Regions from separate parts of the Nostoc sp. UHCC 0302 genome, predicted to be linked through region 1. Evidence: riboswitches for the same ligand, from Rfam matches in the RefSeq annotation. Region 1 holds a riboswitch; each other region holds the start of a gene.
The links. A riboswitch is a leader RNA that binds a small molecule or an ion and turns the genes downstream of it on or off. The one in region 1 is predicted to bind cyclic di-AMP.

Region 1 (5,789 bases):
CTCCCCATCAGAATCCGAGTCAGACGGACGCCCCAGGTAGGAAATACCAGCTGCAAGGGAGAGATTGGTTAAAACTAATTGGAAAGCAAAAGCTAGGATCACACCAGAGATTAAAGCAACAAAAAAGCGTGGCCCTGAAACAAGACCTGATGCTTGTGTTGGTGTAATGCTTGTGGGATCTACTGTAGTAGCCTGCGCTAGCCATAATAATGGCTTGTAGAGTCCCAACATGATTTCCGTACTTTGGAACATTGTATTTCCTTCTTCTAAGATTAAATTTGGGGGATTAAGGATTTCGTGAGAAGCAAGTTTTAGTATTTAGTCTGTATCTATGGCAATACCTAACTCATGTAGCTTTCAGAATCCTGGAATTTGGGCTTTTAAAGCATCTCTCCAAAGTTTGAAAACTGTATCCAGCGGAAGATAGAACTTTTGTTATCTGCTGTTAAATATCTTGATCTTGATTAAATTCCCAGCACTATTACAAAGTAAAATAACTCACTGCTTCAATGCTGTCAGTTTTTAATTTTTAATTACTTAATTTAGAGTAATTTATTTTGTTTAAATTATAGTTGAGTTTGGGCTAGTTTACATTTATTTACAATTCTATTTTTTATCACCCCCTGAAGGTGGATTTGCCTACACCAATATATTTCTGATAATCGTCCCCAAGAAGTGCCTATGGTTTGTGCCTCTAGGCGGAAAGCAGCTTAGTAATAGACAGCTACATTAAAGTTAAAGCAAACAAATAAATTATTTAGGACAAAAAAATGGAAACTCGTGAAACTCGTCCGTCTACAAATCCACCACCAGTTGCTGTAACTTACAATGGTCGCGATCGCAATGAATTTCTTTTTGGCTGGACTCCTCAAGCCGAAATCTGGAATGGTCGTTTTGCCATGATTGGCTTTCTTGCCTATTTACTTTGGGATTTAGGCGGCTACAGCGTTGTTCGTGACGTTTTACATATAGTTGGATACTAAAAGATTAAACATAAAAGAGTTTAATTTAGGAGGAAAAAACAATGGTAAATCGTGAAACTCGTTCGTCTATAGATATCCCACCAATTGCACCAGAATACAATGGTGTAGACCGTAATGCATTTCTTTTTGGCTGGACTCCTCAAGCCGAAATTTGGAATGGACGATTTGCAATGATTGGCTTTCTTGCCTATCTACTTTGGGATTTAGCTGGTTATAGCGTTGTTCGTGACGTACTGAGGCTAGTTGGCTACTAGAAACTAGACTTCTTGCAAAATTTAAATAATTTTCAATGTCATTGTCAGGGGTTGAAAATGTCTTTTCCCTACACCCCTTTCAAAACTTGTCTATTAAAGACTGAAAGGTTACCAAATTTAAGAGGAAAAAACAATGGAAACTCGTCCATCTACTAATCCACCACCTGTTGCATCAGAATACAATGGCGTAGATCGCAATGACTTCCTCTTCGGCTGGACTCCTCAAGCCGAAATCTGGAATGGTCGATTTGCAATGATTGGCTTTCTTGCCTATCTACTTTGGGATTTAGCTGGTTATAGTGTCCTACGCGACGTACTAAAGCTAATTGGATATTAGCCATAAGTTAGGAGTTAGGAGTTAAGAGTTAGGAGTTAGTAGTTAAAAATTAACTGTTAATTCAAGACTAATAATTCCTAATTCCTCTAATTAACTATTTTAGGACATAGCCGGATTACCTTTAAAATGCTCTGCGTATCTTCGCGTTGAACAAAAGCTAAGATTTGACGTTGCTTTATAAAAAAGCTCTATACTGCATACAAACAAAAACTACTATAGTAGCGAAAAAGCCTCCTAAAATATAGGAGGCTTTTTTGTGCTTATATTGTGCTTATATGATGAAAATTACAGAAATTCTCAGCAGTGTTTACTCATCAATACAACTAGGAATACCCAAGACAGCACATGGAAAATTAGAACCTAATGCTTCAATCATAGGGTGATTTACAGATTTACAGCCTAAAAATAGTATATCGGCTGCTTCTAATGCAACAACTTTCTTAAGTTCTGTACTAATCGAACCAAACCTGAGATGGGATTTGAATGAACCCTGCCATTCTTCAGCCAAACTTCGTGCTTGCCAAAGAATTGTGTCTGCTTGCTTGAGAGGAGTTACCGATGTTTCGAGTTGTGGTTGAGTTAATACTAGTGTGAGAGACTGTGAGACTCCGCTAACTTGACACTCTAATGGACGTTCGTGGACTGGAAAAGTCAAGATATTTGGATACTGACTGCTTTGATTATCTTCTACTATGTAAACGGCTTGAACTGTGACTTGCGCGTTAGTAGCTAAACGTGTTTGGTGAGCAATCCAGAAGGCAATATCTAAAGCTGCATGACTGTTAGGAGAAGCGTCATAAGCAACAATTAAATTGACTGAATTTGCATTTGAAGCTTTTTTAGCAAAAGGTTTTTTTGGTTCTGGCAGCAACACCATTTGCTCAACTAAGTCGTCTCGACCGATCGCGCTTTGTAGGCGTGCTAACATTGGCTTAATTTTCACAGCTTTACTTCTCTCCATTGAAATGAATTACTAACGAGAAGCAGGGCAACCGATTTTAGATTTTGTCTTTGAAGTTCTGATCTAAAGAAGCCTTAGTTCATACTTCTCTCTTTGTCATTCCCCCATTATTCTTAACTAATGAGTAATAACTAATGACTAAAACCTAATTAAAATTCGGTTAAGGAACCCCAATAACAACTGGTATTACAGCCAAAGTTTTGGGGGTTCCTTCCATTGCCTACGGAGTTAGCTGACGGGCTAAGACTGGAAGGTGTCTCTCTCTCAAGAGTTGTAAGTATCGAGTTCTGAGCTAAAGATTAATACCTTTTCACTTTTTACTCTTAAATTGCCACTCTATATTAAGATACGCCCCACGTTATGGTTCCTCCGCTTCAAATCCTGCTTTCATAAATTTGAATTAGGCTACCCACTAAAAAAATCATAATCTAGCTCATTCGTCTTGAGTAAAATATCGATCCAGAAAATTGAGAGCGTGGTTACGGAGTTCAAAATATTCTTTTGAGTTTCGCATGGCAACGCGAGGATCTTCTGAAGGAGACGCTGAGCGAGGGTTAACGCGTGGATGCTCAAAAGGAACTTCTAATATCTCTCCTATGGTAGCAGCTGGGCCATTTGTCATCAATACGATGCGATCTGACATATAAATTGCCTCATCTACATCATGGGTAATCATCATTACTGCTTGGCGTTTGTTTTCCCAAATATCTAATACTTGCCGCTGCAATTTGCTCCGAGTTAGTGCATCTAAAGCCCCAAAAGGTTCATCCATCAACAACATTTTTGGGCGAATTGCTAAGGCTCTAGCAATCCCCACCCGCTGTTTCATACCTCCAGAAAGTTCATCAGGATACTTATCAGCCGCCGCCGTTAAGTTTACCATTGCCAAGTGTTCGTTAACAATGCTAATTTTGTCAGCACGATTAGCATTTTTTAGCACTTCGTCTACAGCTAATCGGATATTTTCTCGCACAGTTAACCAAGGCAGTAATGAATAGTTCTGAAACACCATCATTCTTTCTGCGCCTGGTTTACGAATTTCTTTTCCATCTAGCCGTACTGAGCCAGAAGTAGCTTTTTCTAAACCAGCAATAATCTTTAGTAGGGTTGATTTACCACAGCCTGAGTGACCAATTACAGAAACAAATTCATCTTCACGTATCGTAAGATTCACACCATTTAAAACGACAAAATTGTCTTTCCCAGGTGTTGGATAAGACTTGACTAAATTTTCAATTTCTAGAAATCCAGTGCGGGGTGTAACTTCACCCTGAGTATTGATAGGTGATGTGGTATATTCCATCATAAAAGGCTCCGAAAATAATTTAGTCATTAGTCATGTAAATTCGCGAATTTAAGACATGAAAAAACGAGTAGGAGCGTTAGCCCTAATAGCAAAACTATTTAAATATCCCGCTGGATCACTAGGATCAAAGCCTTTATTATCTATAAATACTCCTGGAGGTTCCACTTTGTAATCATCCTTGGGACACTGAATACCCATTTCAGTTGCTATCTCACGATATAAATCAGTTCTCCAGCCTTGTTCAGCTAATTTATTAGCATTTTTGGGGAATTCCTTAATTTGCCCCCATCTAGCTGCTTGTGTCATCAACCAGATACTTCGGGATCTCCACAAAAATGTTGAATGTTCTCCTGGCTGTTTAGGAAGGTTGTCAGGTATATCAAAGAAAATTGTGGTGTCAGCGGCTTTAATGGTGCGGTCTTTGCCATCGAACCCACCATAGTTGTAATTGCCGATAATTCCCGGCCCTGTCAACTTCGTAATTAGGGCATCCTTCTTTTTAGGCCTTGCACCTGTAAAGGATCGGTCTGTAATCAATTCAGCCACTTCTTGGTGATTTTCTGGTTTGCTGCAATACTGGCAGGCTTCAATCATTGCCTTGACCAGAGAACGGTAGGTTTTGGGATACTTTTCGATGAAAGATTCCATCACTCCCAAAAGTCGATCTGGATGCCCTAGCCAGATTTCTTTGCCTTGTGCAAAGGTAAAGCCGACACCTTCGTTACCTGTAATTGCTCTTGTGTTCCAGGGTTCTGCCACCATGTAAGCTTGCATAGCGCCAATCCGCACATTTGTCACCATCTGAGGAGGTGGAACAATGATGATCCGAAATTCCTTGAGGGGATCAACACCTGCGGCAGCGGATAAGTAGCGGACAAAATATTCATAAATCGCAGAACTTAGTACTACTGCCCAGACTTTGCCTTCTGGAGGCTGTTTGTCAAAGTAACCGCGAAAATCTTTGCCAAAGGCTTCTAGCGCACCATCGCCATATTGTTGTTTGTACTCGTACCACGGACGCAGCCCGAAATCCCACATGGCTTTGTCCATCGTCATGGCGTTACCGTGGCGGTGAATAGTCATGGCTGCACACAAGGGGGCATGACGTGCGCCTTCAGCGCCAATTCTGGCGTTGGTAACAGCACCAGATACCACGGGTGAAGCATCCAGGCGACCAAAAATTAAGCCGTCGCGGGAGGTTGCCCAACTTGCTTCCCGGTTGAGTTTGACGTTTAAACCATATTTGCGGAAGAAGCCTTTTTTCCAAGCGATCGCAAATGGCGCACAGTCATTAACAGGAACATAACCAACGGTAATATCAGATTTCTCTAAGTCTCCAGGTTTCACTACTGGTTCAACAGCTAAAGCTTCTTCAGTCAGCCCTTTAGCTGAGCGATCGCCTGAAACTGCACACGAAGATAGTGCTATTCCTGCTGTTGTTGCTCCTATTCCTTTAATAAAGTCTCGTCGATTCCAGGTATTCTGATTAATATCACCCATTTCTGTAGCTCCAACGGTGATTAATTGCTCACGCAAAGGTGCAAAGGCGAGCCAGTGCGTTGGGGAGACATCGCCGTGGGCGGGTTTCCCGACTTGTTCGCCTTGGTCTCCGACAGGAGAAGCAACTGGGGTAGCAAAGTTTTATTACGTCTTAGCAGTTGCGGCATTAGCCAAAATTTTGTTAGTTAGAAGTTGTCGGGCGGTGAGTAACTAATTCTTGAATTTTGCTGACGGCGAAATCCAGGATTAGCCCCGTTAAGCCAATTACTAACACAGCTAGGAAAACTGAACTTAAGTTTAAGCGACTCCATTCATCCCAAACAAAAAAGCCTATACCAATCCCGCCTGTAAGCATTTCTACGGCAACAATTACTAGCCACGCAATCCCTAAACTGATTCGTAAACCTGTAAAAATATAGGGCAAGCTAGCAGGCCAAATAATTTTTGT
Region 2 (5,789 bases), 3.0 Mb from region 1:
GTTTACCAGCTAAAACTGACTGCATTTCGGCAAGTAGTTCTTCAGTAGTGCCGAGGGGTACATTTTTGGTAGTAAAGCCGTATTCACGCGGCACTAAATGCAATCTTTCTAATTCCTGCGATGTTGATGATAAACCGATGATGGCGGTGCGATCGCGTGGTAAATCGCAACTACCTTCTAATCCCTTGACAAATGCAAACTTCGTTACTCCCCGCAGCCCTAATGCTACCTGAAACATCGTTTCTGTTGGAGGATGAACAAACCCAGCAATCATCTGCACATCCCCAGCATAAGGACACCAAATTAGTTCCATTGTCGCGAAGGGCGGACGCTTACCGAGTTGGTCACGGTAATCCCAAATAGTGTTAGTTAAGGGAAAATGCTTAGGCGTATAAACAAAACCGATTCCCGTTTGCTCAAATACCTGCTGGGTTTTTGCCAATGGTAAGGGAGTCCAATCAACACCTAACCCCTGCCAAATTTCTATCAACGGTAAGCCATACTTAGTTGGAAAGCGATCGCCACCGTGCATCACTACTGGTTGTCCTGCGGCAGCGAGTAGTAAAGCCGTTACGTGGCTGATTGGTGCAGTGCGCGTTCTGCCATCATAAGGGATACCAAGAGCGATCGCAGGTCGTGCAGAGGCAATTGGTTGCAGTTTTGGCCCCAGTTCATCATAGGCATCCAACATTCCGGCTAACTCTTCCCCGGTAGGACGCTTAATCCGGTGGGCAATCAAAAATGCTCCAATTTGGGCTGGTGTTGCTTCACCTAGCAACATCATTTTAGTAGCGGCGGCGGCGTCAGCACGAGTTAAATTCTCGCCTGTATGATTTCCACTCCCTACCTTTTGCAGGAATTGCCTAAATATGTTGCTCATTTGTCTTTTGTCCTTTGTTCTCTCTTACAAAGTTCTGATCGCCGTAAGATGGCGCTCAGACTTTGCGCTTTGTCATTTGTCTTTTGAGCAATCACTAATGACTAATGACTAATGACATTTAAGAAGCCGAGCGCTCTTGGTCAAATTGTAGTGGTATATTTTCCCGTACTAGTTCCCAAAAGTGCTTGATAGGAGGAATTTGCAAACGGTCTTGAGTTGTTACCATAACTACCCGACGTGTCAAACTAGAACTTTCAGGCAAAATAGTATTATTGCTAGCTAGGGGACGGACTGCAAGGGTAGGGTCGCAACCTGCTTCAATTAATGCTGAGTGAGGCAGCAAAGCTATTAGTTCTCCTTGGCGCACCACTCCCCGGAAGGCATCTAGGGTGTTTACCTCTAAAACTGCCTGAAGTTTGGCTTCTAGTCGCTCAAATCTATCTTGTATCAGACGTTGCATTCCGTAGCCATCTTTAAAAACCACTTGCGGATAACGAATTAACTCCGACCAAGGGATATATTCATATTGGGCTAGAGGATGATTGGCTGCGGTTAGGACTTCTATCGGTTCATCATAAAGTACTTCTACCACCATTTCTCTACCAGTCGTTAAAAAGCGATTATTCATCACAATTGCCAGATCCACCAATCCATCTTTAAGGACTTTTAAGGCGCGATCGCTACCTAATGATGTCACTCGCAATTGCACGTCTGGATAATCATGACAAAATTTTTGCAACACTGGTGGTAGATAAGAACTGCACAGCGAATGAATTGCTGCAATGCAAAGTTCTGGCTGCTTTCCGGCAATTAAATCTGCTAATTCTTCTGTAGCTGTCTGCCATTCTTGACAAATTTTCCGCGCACGGGGTAGCAAGCGTTCGCCTCCTAGCGTTAGCTTGGCATGATTTGTTCTGTGAAACAGTTCTATTCCCAAATCTGCTTCTAGTGCTTGAATTTGGCGACTGATGGTTGATTGAGTGACACTACATTTCCGCGCTGCTTGTTGAAAGCTGCCGGTTTGGGCGATCGCCAGAAAAGCTTGCAACTGCTCTAGTCGCATTTTTATGTAGCCTGAATTACATTTATGGGTTTCATTAACTTAGCGATTTTCTATTCACAATTTAGTAGAGTTTGTTACAGGTCTTTTTCCTAAAAGATTTTGATATAAATTTTTTAGGCTTGATTTTTCCAATGTTAATCGCCAATTATAATCTTTGCCGCGTATTTTTAGCTAAATATCTCTGGCAATAGTATTGATTATTTTTTTTAGCAATATAAAAATTTCAAGATATAACTTTGTTTACATTTCATGACATTTTGCCGCAGGCTTAACAATAATAAAGCCGAATAAGCTGTCAAATCATCCGAAGGTATGAGTATTCTATACAGCAGATTTCTAGTTGATGAAGTATCCAAATTAGATATTAAAGCCAAGTATAAAGCCTATTTTGCGTTTGAATTCTGAAGGCAGTTGCTACCCTTTGGGAAGCCGCCGCTCCGATGCCAGTTGCCACAAGTCGGGAAACCCGCCCAAGTCGCGACCTTTCGCTGCGCTTGCCCTGATGCTCGTACCCCTAGGGGGAAGCAAGCTACGCCTTTGGCGTCTCACGCCAAGGGCGAAGACTCGCTAACGGCTTGATACAATCGCTCATGAAGAGAACTCTTTGCTCAGACTTTCCGCGCTCATCCCCCACTAAAAGATTGCTGAATTTTAAATTCTCCATTCTTCTTGAATATTAATCCACTTGCAATTATGGTTTAAAGGATAAGTTCCTATTGTTTTCGCTCTAGGAAATTTTTAGGAAAGGGAATAGTGTCAATTTGCAAGCTTCCTTGTGATATATCAGTAACAAACTGCCCCACCGTCTCCCGTATATCCTTAAACGATTTACAAAACATCAATTTTTTGTCCATTTGAATTAGTAAATTACGAAGATTATCTTTTTCTTCTGTATTCTCATCTTTCAGCTTTTTTTCTAGTTCTTCTCTTAACAGATAATGAAAGTCTTTATGTTTAGAATCAAGATGAATAGACTCAAATCCAGTTAGGTGATGTCCTGCAAGATGGTCAATTTCTTTGATCCAAAATTCCAGTTCTGGATCTTCTAGTGCAGGACGAAGAAATGTCTCTTCAAGCTTTTGTCTATCTTTATCTTTTAAAAAAGATAAGGAACATAGTTGATAATACTCTTTCTTTTTTACTTCTAAAATTTTTTCAGATTGATAAGAATTCTTTAGAGACTGTTTTTTAACATTCTTTGTCACTTGATTGTGGAGGTATGTTCGAAGCTGATACACTGCTTCTTTTGCTTCCCGTCGGGCTTCTGCATCTGTCACATTTTTTTGGGTATTAAGACGTTTGTATTTAGCGATTTGGGCATAACTCATCCTGCCGTTCATCACCATATCCACAACTTCGTAATAAGATGGTGAAAATTGTTGCAATAAGTCTAGCGCAGCTTGAATTTCAACTAAATCATTTTCGATTTGCTTGTCTGTAATGGTAAATGTAGGCTCATCAGTTGTTTGCAACGAAATACTTTCTTTTTGTTCTGCCTTGTGTTGTAGCATTTTGAAGCTCATCCAACGCAGAAGAGGTGTCATGCTATTCACACCAAGTTCGGGAATACCATAGTTTATAACGGCAAGCGTGAGTATGGCCCGCCAAAGACAATCTCCAACTATTTCTTTTTGTTGCTTGAGCCGTTCGTCAGCTATGTAATCTTTGAGCCCTTGTTCGCTTTCTTGCTTGTGACTCTCCACCAGCCCTAACTGTAATGCGTAGCGCCTTGTAGCCTCAGACCAGCACCACCAGATAGAAATAGGGGCTTCCAAGAATGCTTTGAGCCGGGAATTAATTGGGGTTTCTAGTACCGATGCATCACGTCCAATCCGTTCAAGGAACTCGGAAGCAGATATCCCTTCCCTTGCTGCCTTGTCTTTGATAGCATCCCAAGCGTTCTGGGTAATAGATAAGCTTCTAACCATTTTTTTCTGTTGATTACCTGTCTCCTCTGCTTTCGTATTTTTTTTCATGGTTTATGAGTAGTGACTAAAATCTTATATAACTTATATAGTTATATAAAATAAATAATTACATAAGATAATTATAAAAATAAATATTTTAATAATTGTAAAAATAAATGTTCTCTGCTACATTAATGTAATACAACAACTATAAATACTTCAAAAACATATCTGCCTAATGCTGTTTTGCCTTATGTCTTTAGTTGCATAGGGTAATACGCAACGGAGGAACCAAATTATTGTGGGGCTAATGCTGTGATTTCTCCAGTATGGACACCTTTCAGTCCTAGCCCGTCAGCTAACTTCGTCGGCATTGAGAGGAGACTGAACAAACATCATTTTTACAGATGGTGTTCTATTCAGAATTTTTTGGTTTGTTGCTTTTTGAAAGTTTCCCGTAGTACTGATTTAGTAACTTAATAATCAAAAAAGCCCGAATTTCAAATTGCTACTATTGGAATTCGAGCTAAATATATGATTGCAATAACTTAGTTTATCTCGAAATATATAATTTCAGTTTTCGAGGTAATTAAGTCATTGCAGGTTAGTGATGAGAATAATTTTCAGATAGAAATTCACTTGTAAATAAAGGAGAATTACAATGGAAATGAATCTAATCAAACTTACATTACAAAATCAAAAGAGACAATTAAGAAAGCAAAGACTTTCTTTGAATATACCAAAAATTAAAAATCTACTTCGTACTCCATTTGTCAAAGTTGGTTCTGCTCTTTCTATAATGTCAATATTGTTAATTTTCTCACCTTTATTAAGTACAAAAGACTTCGATTGGTTTAATGTTTGGCAAAATATGGGTTTTAATTTGTTAGGTGCAGTATGTGCTTTTGTAGCTTTTGATATTGTTTTTTATCGTCTTAAAGAATTAGATGATCAGCAAGGAGTGAAATTGGATTGCTTTGATAAATACGATTTTATTAATACAATCATGGAAGCAAAAACTTTAAATAGATTTTCTCCTAATCCTGTTGTTCCTATCAGAATACTGGAAGTTTGGACAGAATTATTGAGGGATAGTGTTTACAAAGAAAAATTCGCTCAAGCTATTTTAAGGTATATTGAAACTAATGATAGTGAGATTGAGATTTTATTGCTTAATCCTGAGAATAAAGATTTAGTAGAAGCTCGTTGTTTAGAATTACAAGCTGTATCTAGTGAATTTAATAATATCGCAGAAAGAATTTATATAAATTTTCGAGAGATACAGAAAATAATTAAAAAGCTGGAAGAAAAAGGAAAACAAGACAAATTAAAAGTCAAATTATACAATACTAGTCCATCACTAGCTATTTATATGTGTGATCCAAATTTGTTTGTCACCTTCTTCCGTTCTGGAATGACGACAATGAGCAAGCAGTTAAAACTCCCAGTAGATTCTGCTGTAAGTGCATTTATTAACGAAAGATTTGAAGAGATATGGCAAGATACCAAAACTATATCTTTAGAAAATTGTCTGTATGTAACAGTAGACGTTATTAAACGGGGTGTAGTTTACAGAACTTATGACAAAGTAAAGTATATTTTATGCGACCAAGGTTATTATCTTCAAAATGCAATATTATTTAAAGATATTGCTAATATAGCAGATATCAATATCCGAATTAATAGCAAGGTATTTAAACCAAATGATATAGCTATGGATGACTTACCAGATATTGTGAAAAAACTTTTTCGGAGCAAATACTTGAATTACGGTGAGTTATTTATTTCGCTAGAATTACTTCAAGACAAAGGGGGAAACTGGATAAAACATAATTGTTAGTTTTCTTTTGTTAAGCTTGCATATTACTATTGAGGATAGAGAATTTATTTCATCTTTTGAAAAAAAAGTTACCACTCCGCCAGCGCGATCGCTACTCCT
Region 3 (5,789 bases), 870 kb from region 1:
AAACTATATCAACCATAGTAGGGTTAGGGCTTTCCGGCATTCCCTATAGCGGCCCAGACATCGGTGGTTTCCAAGGAAATCCTGGTGGCGAACTTTACCTGCGCTGGTTCCAGATGTCAACCTTTCTCACTTTTTGCCGCACCCACTCTTCCAATAACGTAGAACACCGCACACCGTGGACTTATGGCGAACCTTATCTGAGTATCATTCGTTCATTTCTACAATTACGTTATCGGCTGCTTCCCTACTTTTATACTCTGTCTTGGGAAGCTACACAAAAAGGTTATCCTCCTGTGCGTCCCGTGTTTTGGTCTGCCAGTGATAACGCTGCACTTTGGGATGTCGAAGATGCTTTCTTGTTAGGTGATGCGTTGCTGGTTTGCCCAATTGTTGAAGCAGGGGCAGACTCACGCTCAGTCATTTTACCCCCAGGATGTTGGTATAATTTCTGGGATGATACTGTGATTGAGAATCAGCAACAAGTACATCTGCAAGCACCACTAGACAGGATTCCCTTGTTAGTGAAAGCGGGGAGCATCTTACCAATGGCAGAAGGCAAACAACTAACTCTGCATATATATCCACCTGTACAGGATACCAGTGTGAGTCAGCTGTACAGTGATGCGGGTGATGGTTATGGTGCATCCCGATTGGATCAATTCCAGATCACACAATCGGCAAACGGTTTAGAAATCACTTGGCAGGAACAGGGTGATTATCCTTTTCCTTACACAAGTGTGCAACTACATCTGCATGGCATGAAGCTACAGCAAGCTTGGGTAGACGATGCAGAAGTCTCTTTTGAGGGACAAAAATTGCAGTGCGATCGCTTTGGCAAAGTTCGCCTAGAAGCATTATCAGTAACTGTTTGAAGTGATTGTAATCACACTTTTTTTGTTCATCCGCTTGACTAAGCATAAGAGTATACGTTAATGTATGAACAAATATAAATCAGTCTGCCTAATCCACTATCTACCCTAAACATATTTGTTTACAAGAGTAGCCAGGAGCGGAGGAACCAAGTTTGGGGCGTATCTGGGGAAAAGTAAAGAGTTAGGAGTGAAGAGTTAGAAGTTATTAAATATGTAACTGGCAACTCATAGCTTGCAACTCACAACTTTTTGAAGAAGGACATCTCTCAGTCCTAGCCCGTCAGCTAACTTCGTAGGCATTGAGAGGAGATTGAACGAGCAGCATTCTTACAAGTAATGCCCTGTCCTCGTCAGTGTCCTTGGCTGGTAACTTTACGCTTCGTTGTACCTGCCCTTGGCCTTGAGAAAAGGCTAAAATCACCTTAACTTCTGGCGTCTGAGGCAGGATTAGTTGCCTTGAGGTAAAACTAGACTATGTTCCAGAATGACAGATACCGTATTGCCCTCATTTCAGTTGATGGCGACCCAGCCGCTGAAATTGGACAAGAAGAAGCTGGGGGTCAAAATGTCTATGTGCGTCAAGTAGGATATGCACTAGCGGAACAAGGTTGGCAAGTAGATATGTTCACGCGTCGCAGTAGTCTTGAACAAGCTGCGATCGTTCAACATAATTCAAACTGTCGTACTATTCGGTTAAAAGCTGGGCCAGCTGAATTCATTGGACGAGATAACTTATTTGAGCATTTACCTGAATTCATCACTCACTTTCAGCAATTCCAGCAGCAGCAAGGATTTTGTTATTCCCTAATTCATACTAATTACTGGTTGTCCTCTTGGGTGGGAATGGAATTGAAAAAGCTGCAACCGCTAGTTCAAGTTCATACTTACCACTCTCTAGGAGCAGTTAAATATAGAAGTATTAGTGATGTTCCCTTAATTGCTACCCAACGATTAGCTGTAGAAAAAGCCTGTTTAGAAACAGTAGACCGCGTAGTTGCAACCAGTCCGCAAGAGCAGAAAGATATGCGGATACTTGTTTCCAGCAAGGGACAAATTGAAATGATTCCTTGTGGTACTGATACTGATAAGTTTGGGAAAATTGAGCGGTCTGACGCACGAGAAAAGCTAGGAATTGCCCAAGATGCCAAAATGGTTCTTTACGTTGGTCGTTTTGATCGACGCAAAGGCATTGAAACCTTAGTAAGAGCCGTTGCTAAATCTAGTTTAAGAGGAGAAGCTAACCTCCAGCTAGTGATTGGGGGTGGTAGCCGTCCTGGTCAGAGTGATGGCATAGAACGCGATCGCATTGCCAGTATTGTCGCAGAGCTTGGGCTAGAAGATTGCACCACATTTCCTGGTCGTCTAAATGAGGCTATCCTCCCCTTCTACTACGCTGCTGCCGATGTCTGCGTAGTCCCAAGCCACTACGAACCTTTCGGTTTAGTTGCCATAGAAGCAATGGCTAGTCAAACTCCAGTAGTAGCTAGTAACGTTGGCGGATTGCAATTTACTGTTGTTCCAGAAGTCACTGGCTTACTTGCGCCCCCTAAAGACGAAGTAGCATTTGCTGCTGCCATAGACAGCATTCTCGCTAACCCGACATGGCGAGACCAGTTAGGTAAAGCAGCGCAGCAACGGACAGAAATCGCCTTTAGCTGGTATAGTGTAGCATCCCGATTGACTCAACTATATACTCATCTGCTGGCTCCAGCCGCATCTGTACCGCAGAGCCGAACTCGGATTGCAGCTTAATTTATACACATACTTAGTGTCTTAGTGGTTCAACAAATTTGTTATCGAACCATTAAGACACCAAGACACAGAGAAAACTTAATAGTTCAAGACGATGCTTGAGCTACATCACAATCAGTTGATTGTTGCCAAGAAGTATGGGGCGTGACGCTGGATGCATTAGCTATGAGAACTACCTCTCCCTTAGCATTGACTTCCCAACCGTTAGCTTCCACAATCGCTTCTGGGCTGGCTTGAGTGGGAATATTAGCGTTACTCACATTTTGATTAGAGGCACTTTCATTAACTTTATCGAGAGTAATCCAATCTGCTAGAACAGCATCAGCACTTAGGGGTTCTGTAGGGCTAGAAGGCACACCGCCGCGTCCAGTGATAGTAAAACTATTTTGATTTCGACCTACATTCGCTTTACATACTTGAGCTAGCTTTGGCTGAACCAGTTGAGTGGGCAAGTTGATTAATCTCTCGTTAGGGTTAACATCGGGGGTGGTGATTCTAATTACACCGTTTAGCCCAACCTGAGAACTGGCAGTAATATCACTAAATTGGGTCGGTTTTTTTCGAGGTTGCGTGCCGTAAATCCCAAAAGCTTTGATATCGACATTGCCACCTTTGCCTCCAAAAGCATTAGCGCTGATATCGCTATTTTCATCAGGTACAGCAACAATAAAACCATCAGGGGTATCAATTTTGATATTTCCTCCATTTCCACCACCACTATCATCAGTGCCTGCTGTAGTAGAGATTTGACTTTTATTGCGTAATTGCAGTAAGTTTTCTACTTGTAGTTTAATATTGCCACCATTACCTGATGTGGTTTGAGCAAGCAGTTTTCCTTCTCTATCTAGACGGATTTCGTCGGCTATGATTAACAGGTTGCCTGCATTTCCTCCTTCTAAAGCACTCACCGTTACTTGAGCCTGATCTCGTACATTCAACTGTTCTGTAGTAATAGAAATAGAACCTGCATCTCCACTACCCAAACTTCGCGCAAACAAGCCACTGGTATTGTCACCAACTGGTGCTTTTCCGCTTAGCTCTATGAAGTCAGAAGCATTTATGCTAAGAGTTCCTCCATTGCCTTGGCTACCTGGTTGAGTTCCTGCTACTATCTGCGCTCCATCCTGGACAATTAACTGCCTTGTCTTAATCGTTAAAGAACCTGCATCGTTGCTACCGTAAGTTTGAGCAAACAAACCGCTAGGAAATTTAGGAAGTGGTGAACCGCTCAGTTTTATTAAATCAGCGGTTACTTCTAAATTTCCTCCAATACCTGCGCTACCTTCGCGAGCAGATGCTGCTATGTTTCCCCCATTTTCAACAATTAATCGTCCTGTTTCAATGGTCACGTCGCCTGCCGCACCTTTACTATAAGTCTCAGCAAACAAACCACTTGGTTTAGCATCTGCATTAATTCCGCTCACTTCCACAAAGTCAGTTGCCTTCACCACTAAACTTCCCCCAGTACCCTCTCCGTAGGTGGAAGCATTAACTACTGATCCATCTTGGATGGTTAACTGCTCTGCCTGAATAAAGATTCCTCTGCCGTTTTGACTACCTAAAGTCTGTGCGTCAACTCTTGACCCATCTTTGAGCGCGATGCGTTTACCCTGTATCTGGATATATCCGCCGCCCTCACCTGTGACATCAACTATGGTCTGATTGCTGAATGATACATCTGCTAATGCTACGTTAGTAGGAAAGCTTAAAATCTGGTTGTTGCTATCCGCATTCTCTAGGTTCAGTCCGATTGTTCCTGCTCCCAGTATTCCTCCCAAAGCAATCTGACCATTTGGTGCGTAGAGTTGTATTTGATCACCTCTTCCGCTCAAGCTGACATTGCCGCCCACTAATGCCAAGGTCTTACCTGGTTGCACTTGGAGATATCCTTCCCCATCAGTCTGCCCGTCAATCTTAATCTCTCCACCAGCCCCCCTAAATTGCAACCCAATCGGTACACTCACTGTCAGTAGAGGCGTTGTTGGAGGAGCATTGTCACTAAAAGCACCATCATTAAATTTGATGCCGTTAGCTGTACTAGCCACAAACGAACCACTAACATTTAATGTAGCTTTCGCCCCAAAAACGATCCCGTTGGGATTAATTAAAAACAGATTGGCATAAGAACCAAAAGTTCCGATCTGACCCAGAATGTGAGAGGGCTTACTACCCGTTACCCTAACCAGAATATTTTGAATATCACTGCTAGGATTCAAAAAAAATGCAGATTGTCCTTCACTAACGTTAAATTCCAAAAAACTATGAAACAGATTGTTGCTGCGACGTGTTCCTCCTGTCAACACTTCAGTTGTAGGATCACCGCGGTAATTGTTTATAACTTGAGATTTATTTTCTAATGTGTCATCAGGAGTGATTGCACTTTGAGCAAAGGCAGAATTTACGAAAGGAGAGGTGATACTGAGAGACAATAATGCTCCAGCAGTTGCTAAAGAACTTGCTAAACCTAATTGCCAAGAGCGGCCTTTGCCCCTTTGAGTCATCTTAGAATGTGCCTCTGAATTATGAACTACCAAATTGGGTTCAGAAAAAATTGTACTCACTAATAAATATGAAAAAACCTTATGCGTAAACCTCTCTTTGGTCACAGAGATGAATAACTTTAATTTTCACCTTTCCATACCCCTCTATGGTTTCACTATTTCGAAGTAAATCAAGAGGGGTGGAGGGTTTAAAGGTGGGATAAACTGATGTCTTTATAGAAGCCTAAACTTATTGAATGAACTGGATTAAATCTGGGAAACACTCGAAGAGTTAGATGAATCTTCAGATTTACTAGAGGTTTTTAGTGTGGAGGTCGATACCTTTTTTATGATGTCTGAATTTATCAGACCTGCATTATTGCCACTGGGCTGTGGTAATGGTGGTGGCGGTGGTGGTGGTGGCGGTGGAAGTGGTGGAAAATCACCAAGTGCCTGTAGGGTTAGACCAGAAGTTTGTGTAAATTCTTGCTCTTGGGAAGTTGTGATCGCTTCCTCATTATTCCCTAAATTGTTTGATAGCCCTGATGTGTGAGTCATATGTAAATTTCCCTTTTGCAAAAAACAGCAATTGAGTTCAATATTTGAAAACTCATTACTGAGGATTTACGCAAACAAAAAGCAGTCAATCATCTAGAAACTTTCCAGATGGAATTTTGTGTCCCTG

Region 2: another riboswitch for cyclic di-AMP. It lies ahead of WKK05_RS24650 (hypothetical protein); the one in region 1 lies ahead of WKK05_RS01355 (universal stress protein).
Region 3: another riboswitch for cyclic di-AMP. It lies ahead of WKK05_RS04945 (glycosyltransferase); the one in region 1 lies ahead of WKK05_RS01355 (universal stress protein).

Annotation. Positions count from the first base shown of each region.
Region 1 is NZ_CP151099.1:317,699-323,487, forward strand. Features, by position in the region: gene WKK05_RS01335 (MFS transporter) at 1-252, opposite strand, end outside; gene WKK05_RS01340 (chlorophyll a/b-binding protein) at 771-983, shown strand; gene WKK05_RS01345 (chlorophyll a/b-binding protein) at 1,025-1,237, shown strand; gene WKK05_RS01350 (chlorophyll a/b-binding protein) at 1,371-1,574, shown strand; gene WKK05_RS01355 (universal stress protein) at 1,882-2,502, opposite strand; cyclic di-AMP (ydaO/yuaA leader) riboswitch at 2,741-2,952, opposite strand; gene WKK05_RS01360 (ABC transporter ATP-binding protein) at 2,969-3,838, opposite strand; gene WKK05_RS01365 (ABC transporter substrate-binding protein) at 3,890-5,341, opposite strand; gene ntrB (nitrate ABC transporter permease) at 5,523-5,789, opposite strand, start outside.
Region 2 is NZ_CP151099.1:5,677,195-5,682,983, forward strand. Features, by position in the region: gene WKK05_RS24635 (anthranilate phosphoribosyltransferase family protein) at 1-880, opposite strand, end outside; gene WKK05_RS24640 (LysR family transcriptional regulator) at 999-1,943, opposite strand; gene WKK05_RS24645 (hypothetical protein) at 2,657-3,919, opposite strand; cyclic di-AMP (ydaO/yuaA leader) riboswitch at 4,073-4,238, shown strand; gene WKK05_RS24650 (hypothetical protein) at 4,512-5,690, shown strand; gene WKK05_RS24655 (HEAT repeat domain-containing protein) at 5,759-5,789, opposite strand, start outside.
Region 3 is NZ_CP151099.1:1,183,276-1,189,064, reverse strand. Features, by position in the region: gene WKK05_RS04950 (glycoside hydrolase family 31 protein) at 1-872, shown strand, start outside; cyclic di-AMP (ydaO/yuaA leader) riboswitch at 948-1,186, shown strand; gene WKK05_RS04945 (glycosyltransferase) at 1,347-2,624, shown strand; gene WKK05_RS04940 (filamentous hemagglutinin N-terminal domain-containing protein) at 2,711-5,125, opposite strand; gene WKK05_RS04935 (hypothetical protein) at 5,372-5,662, opposite strand.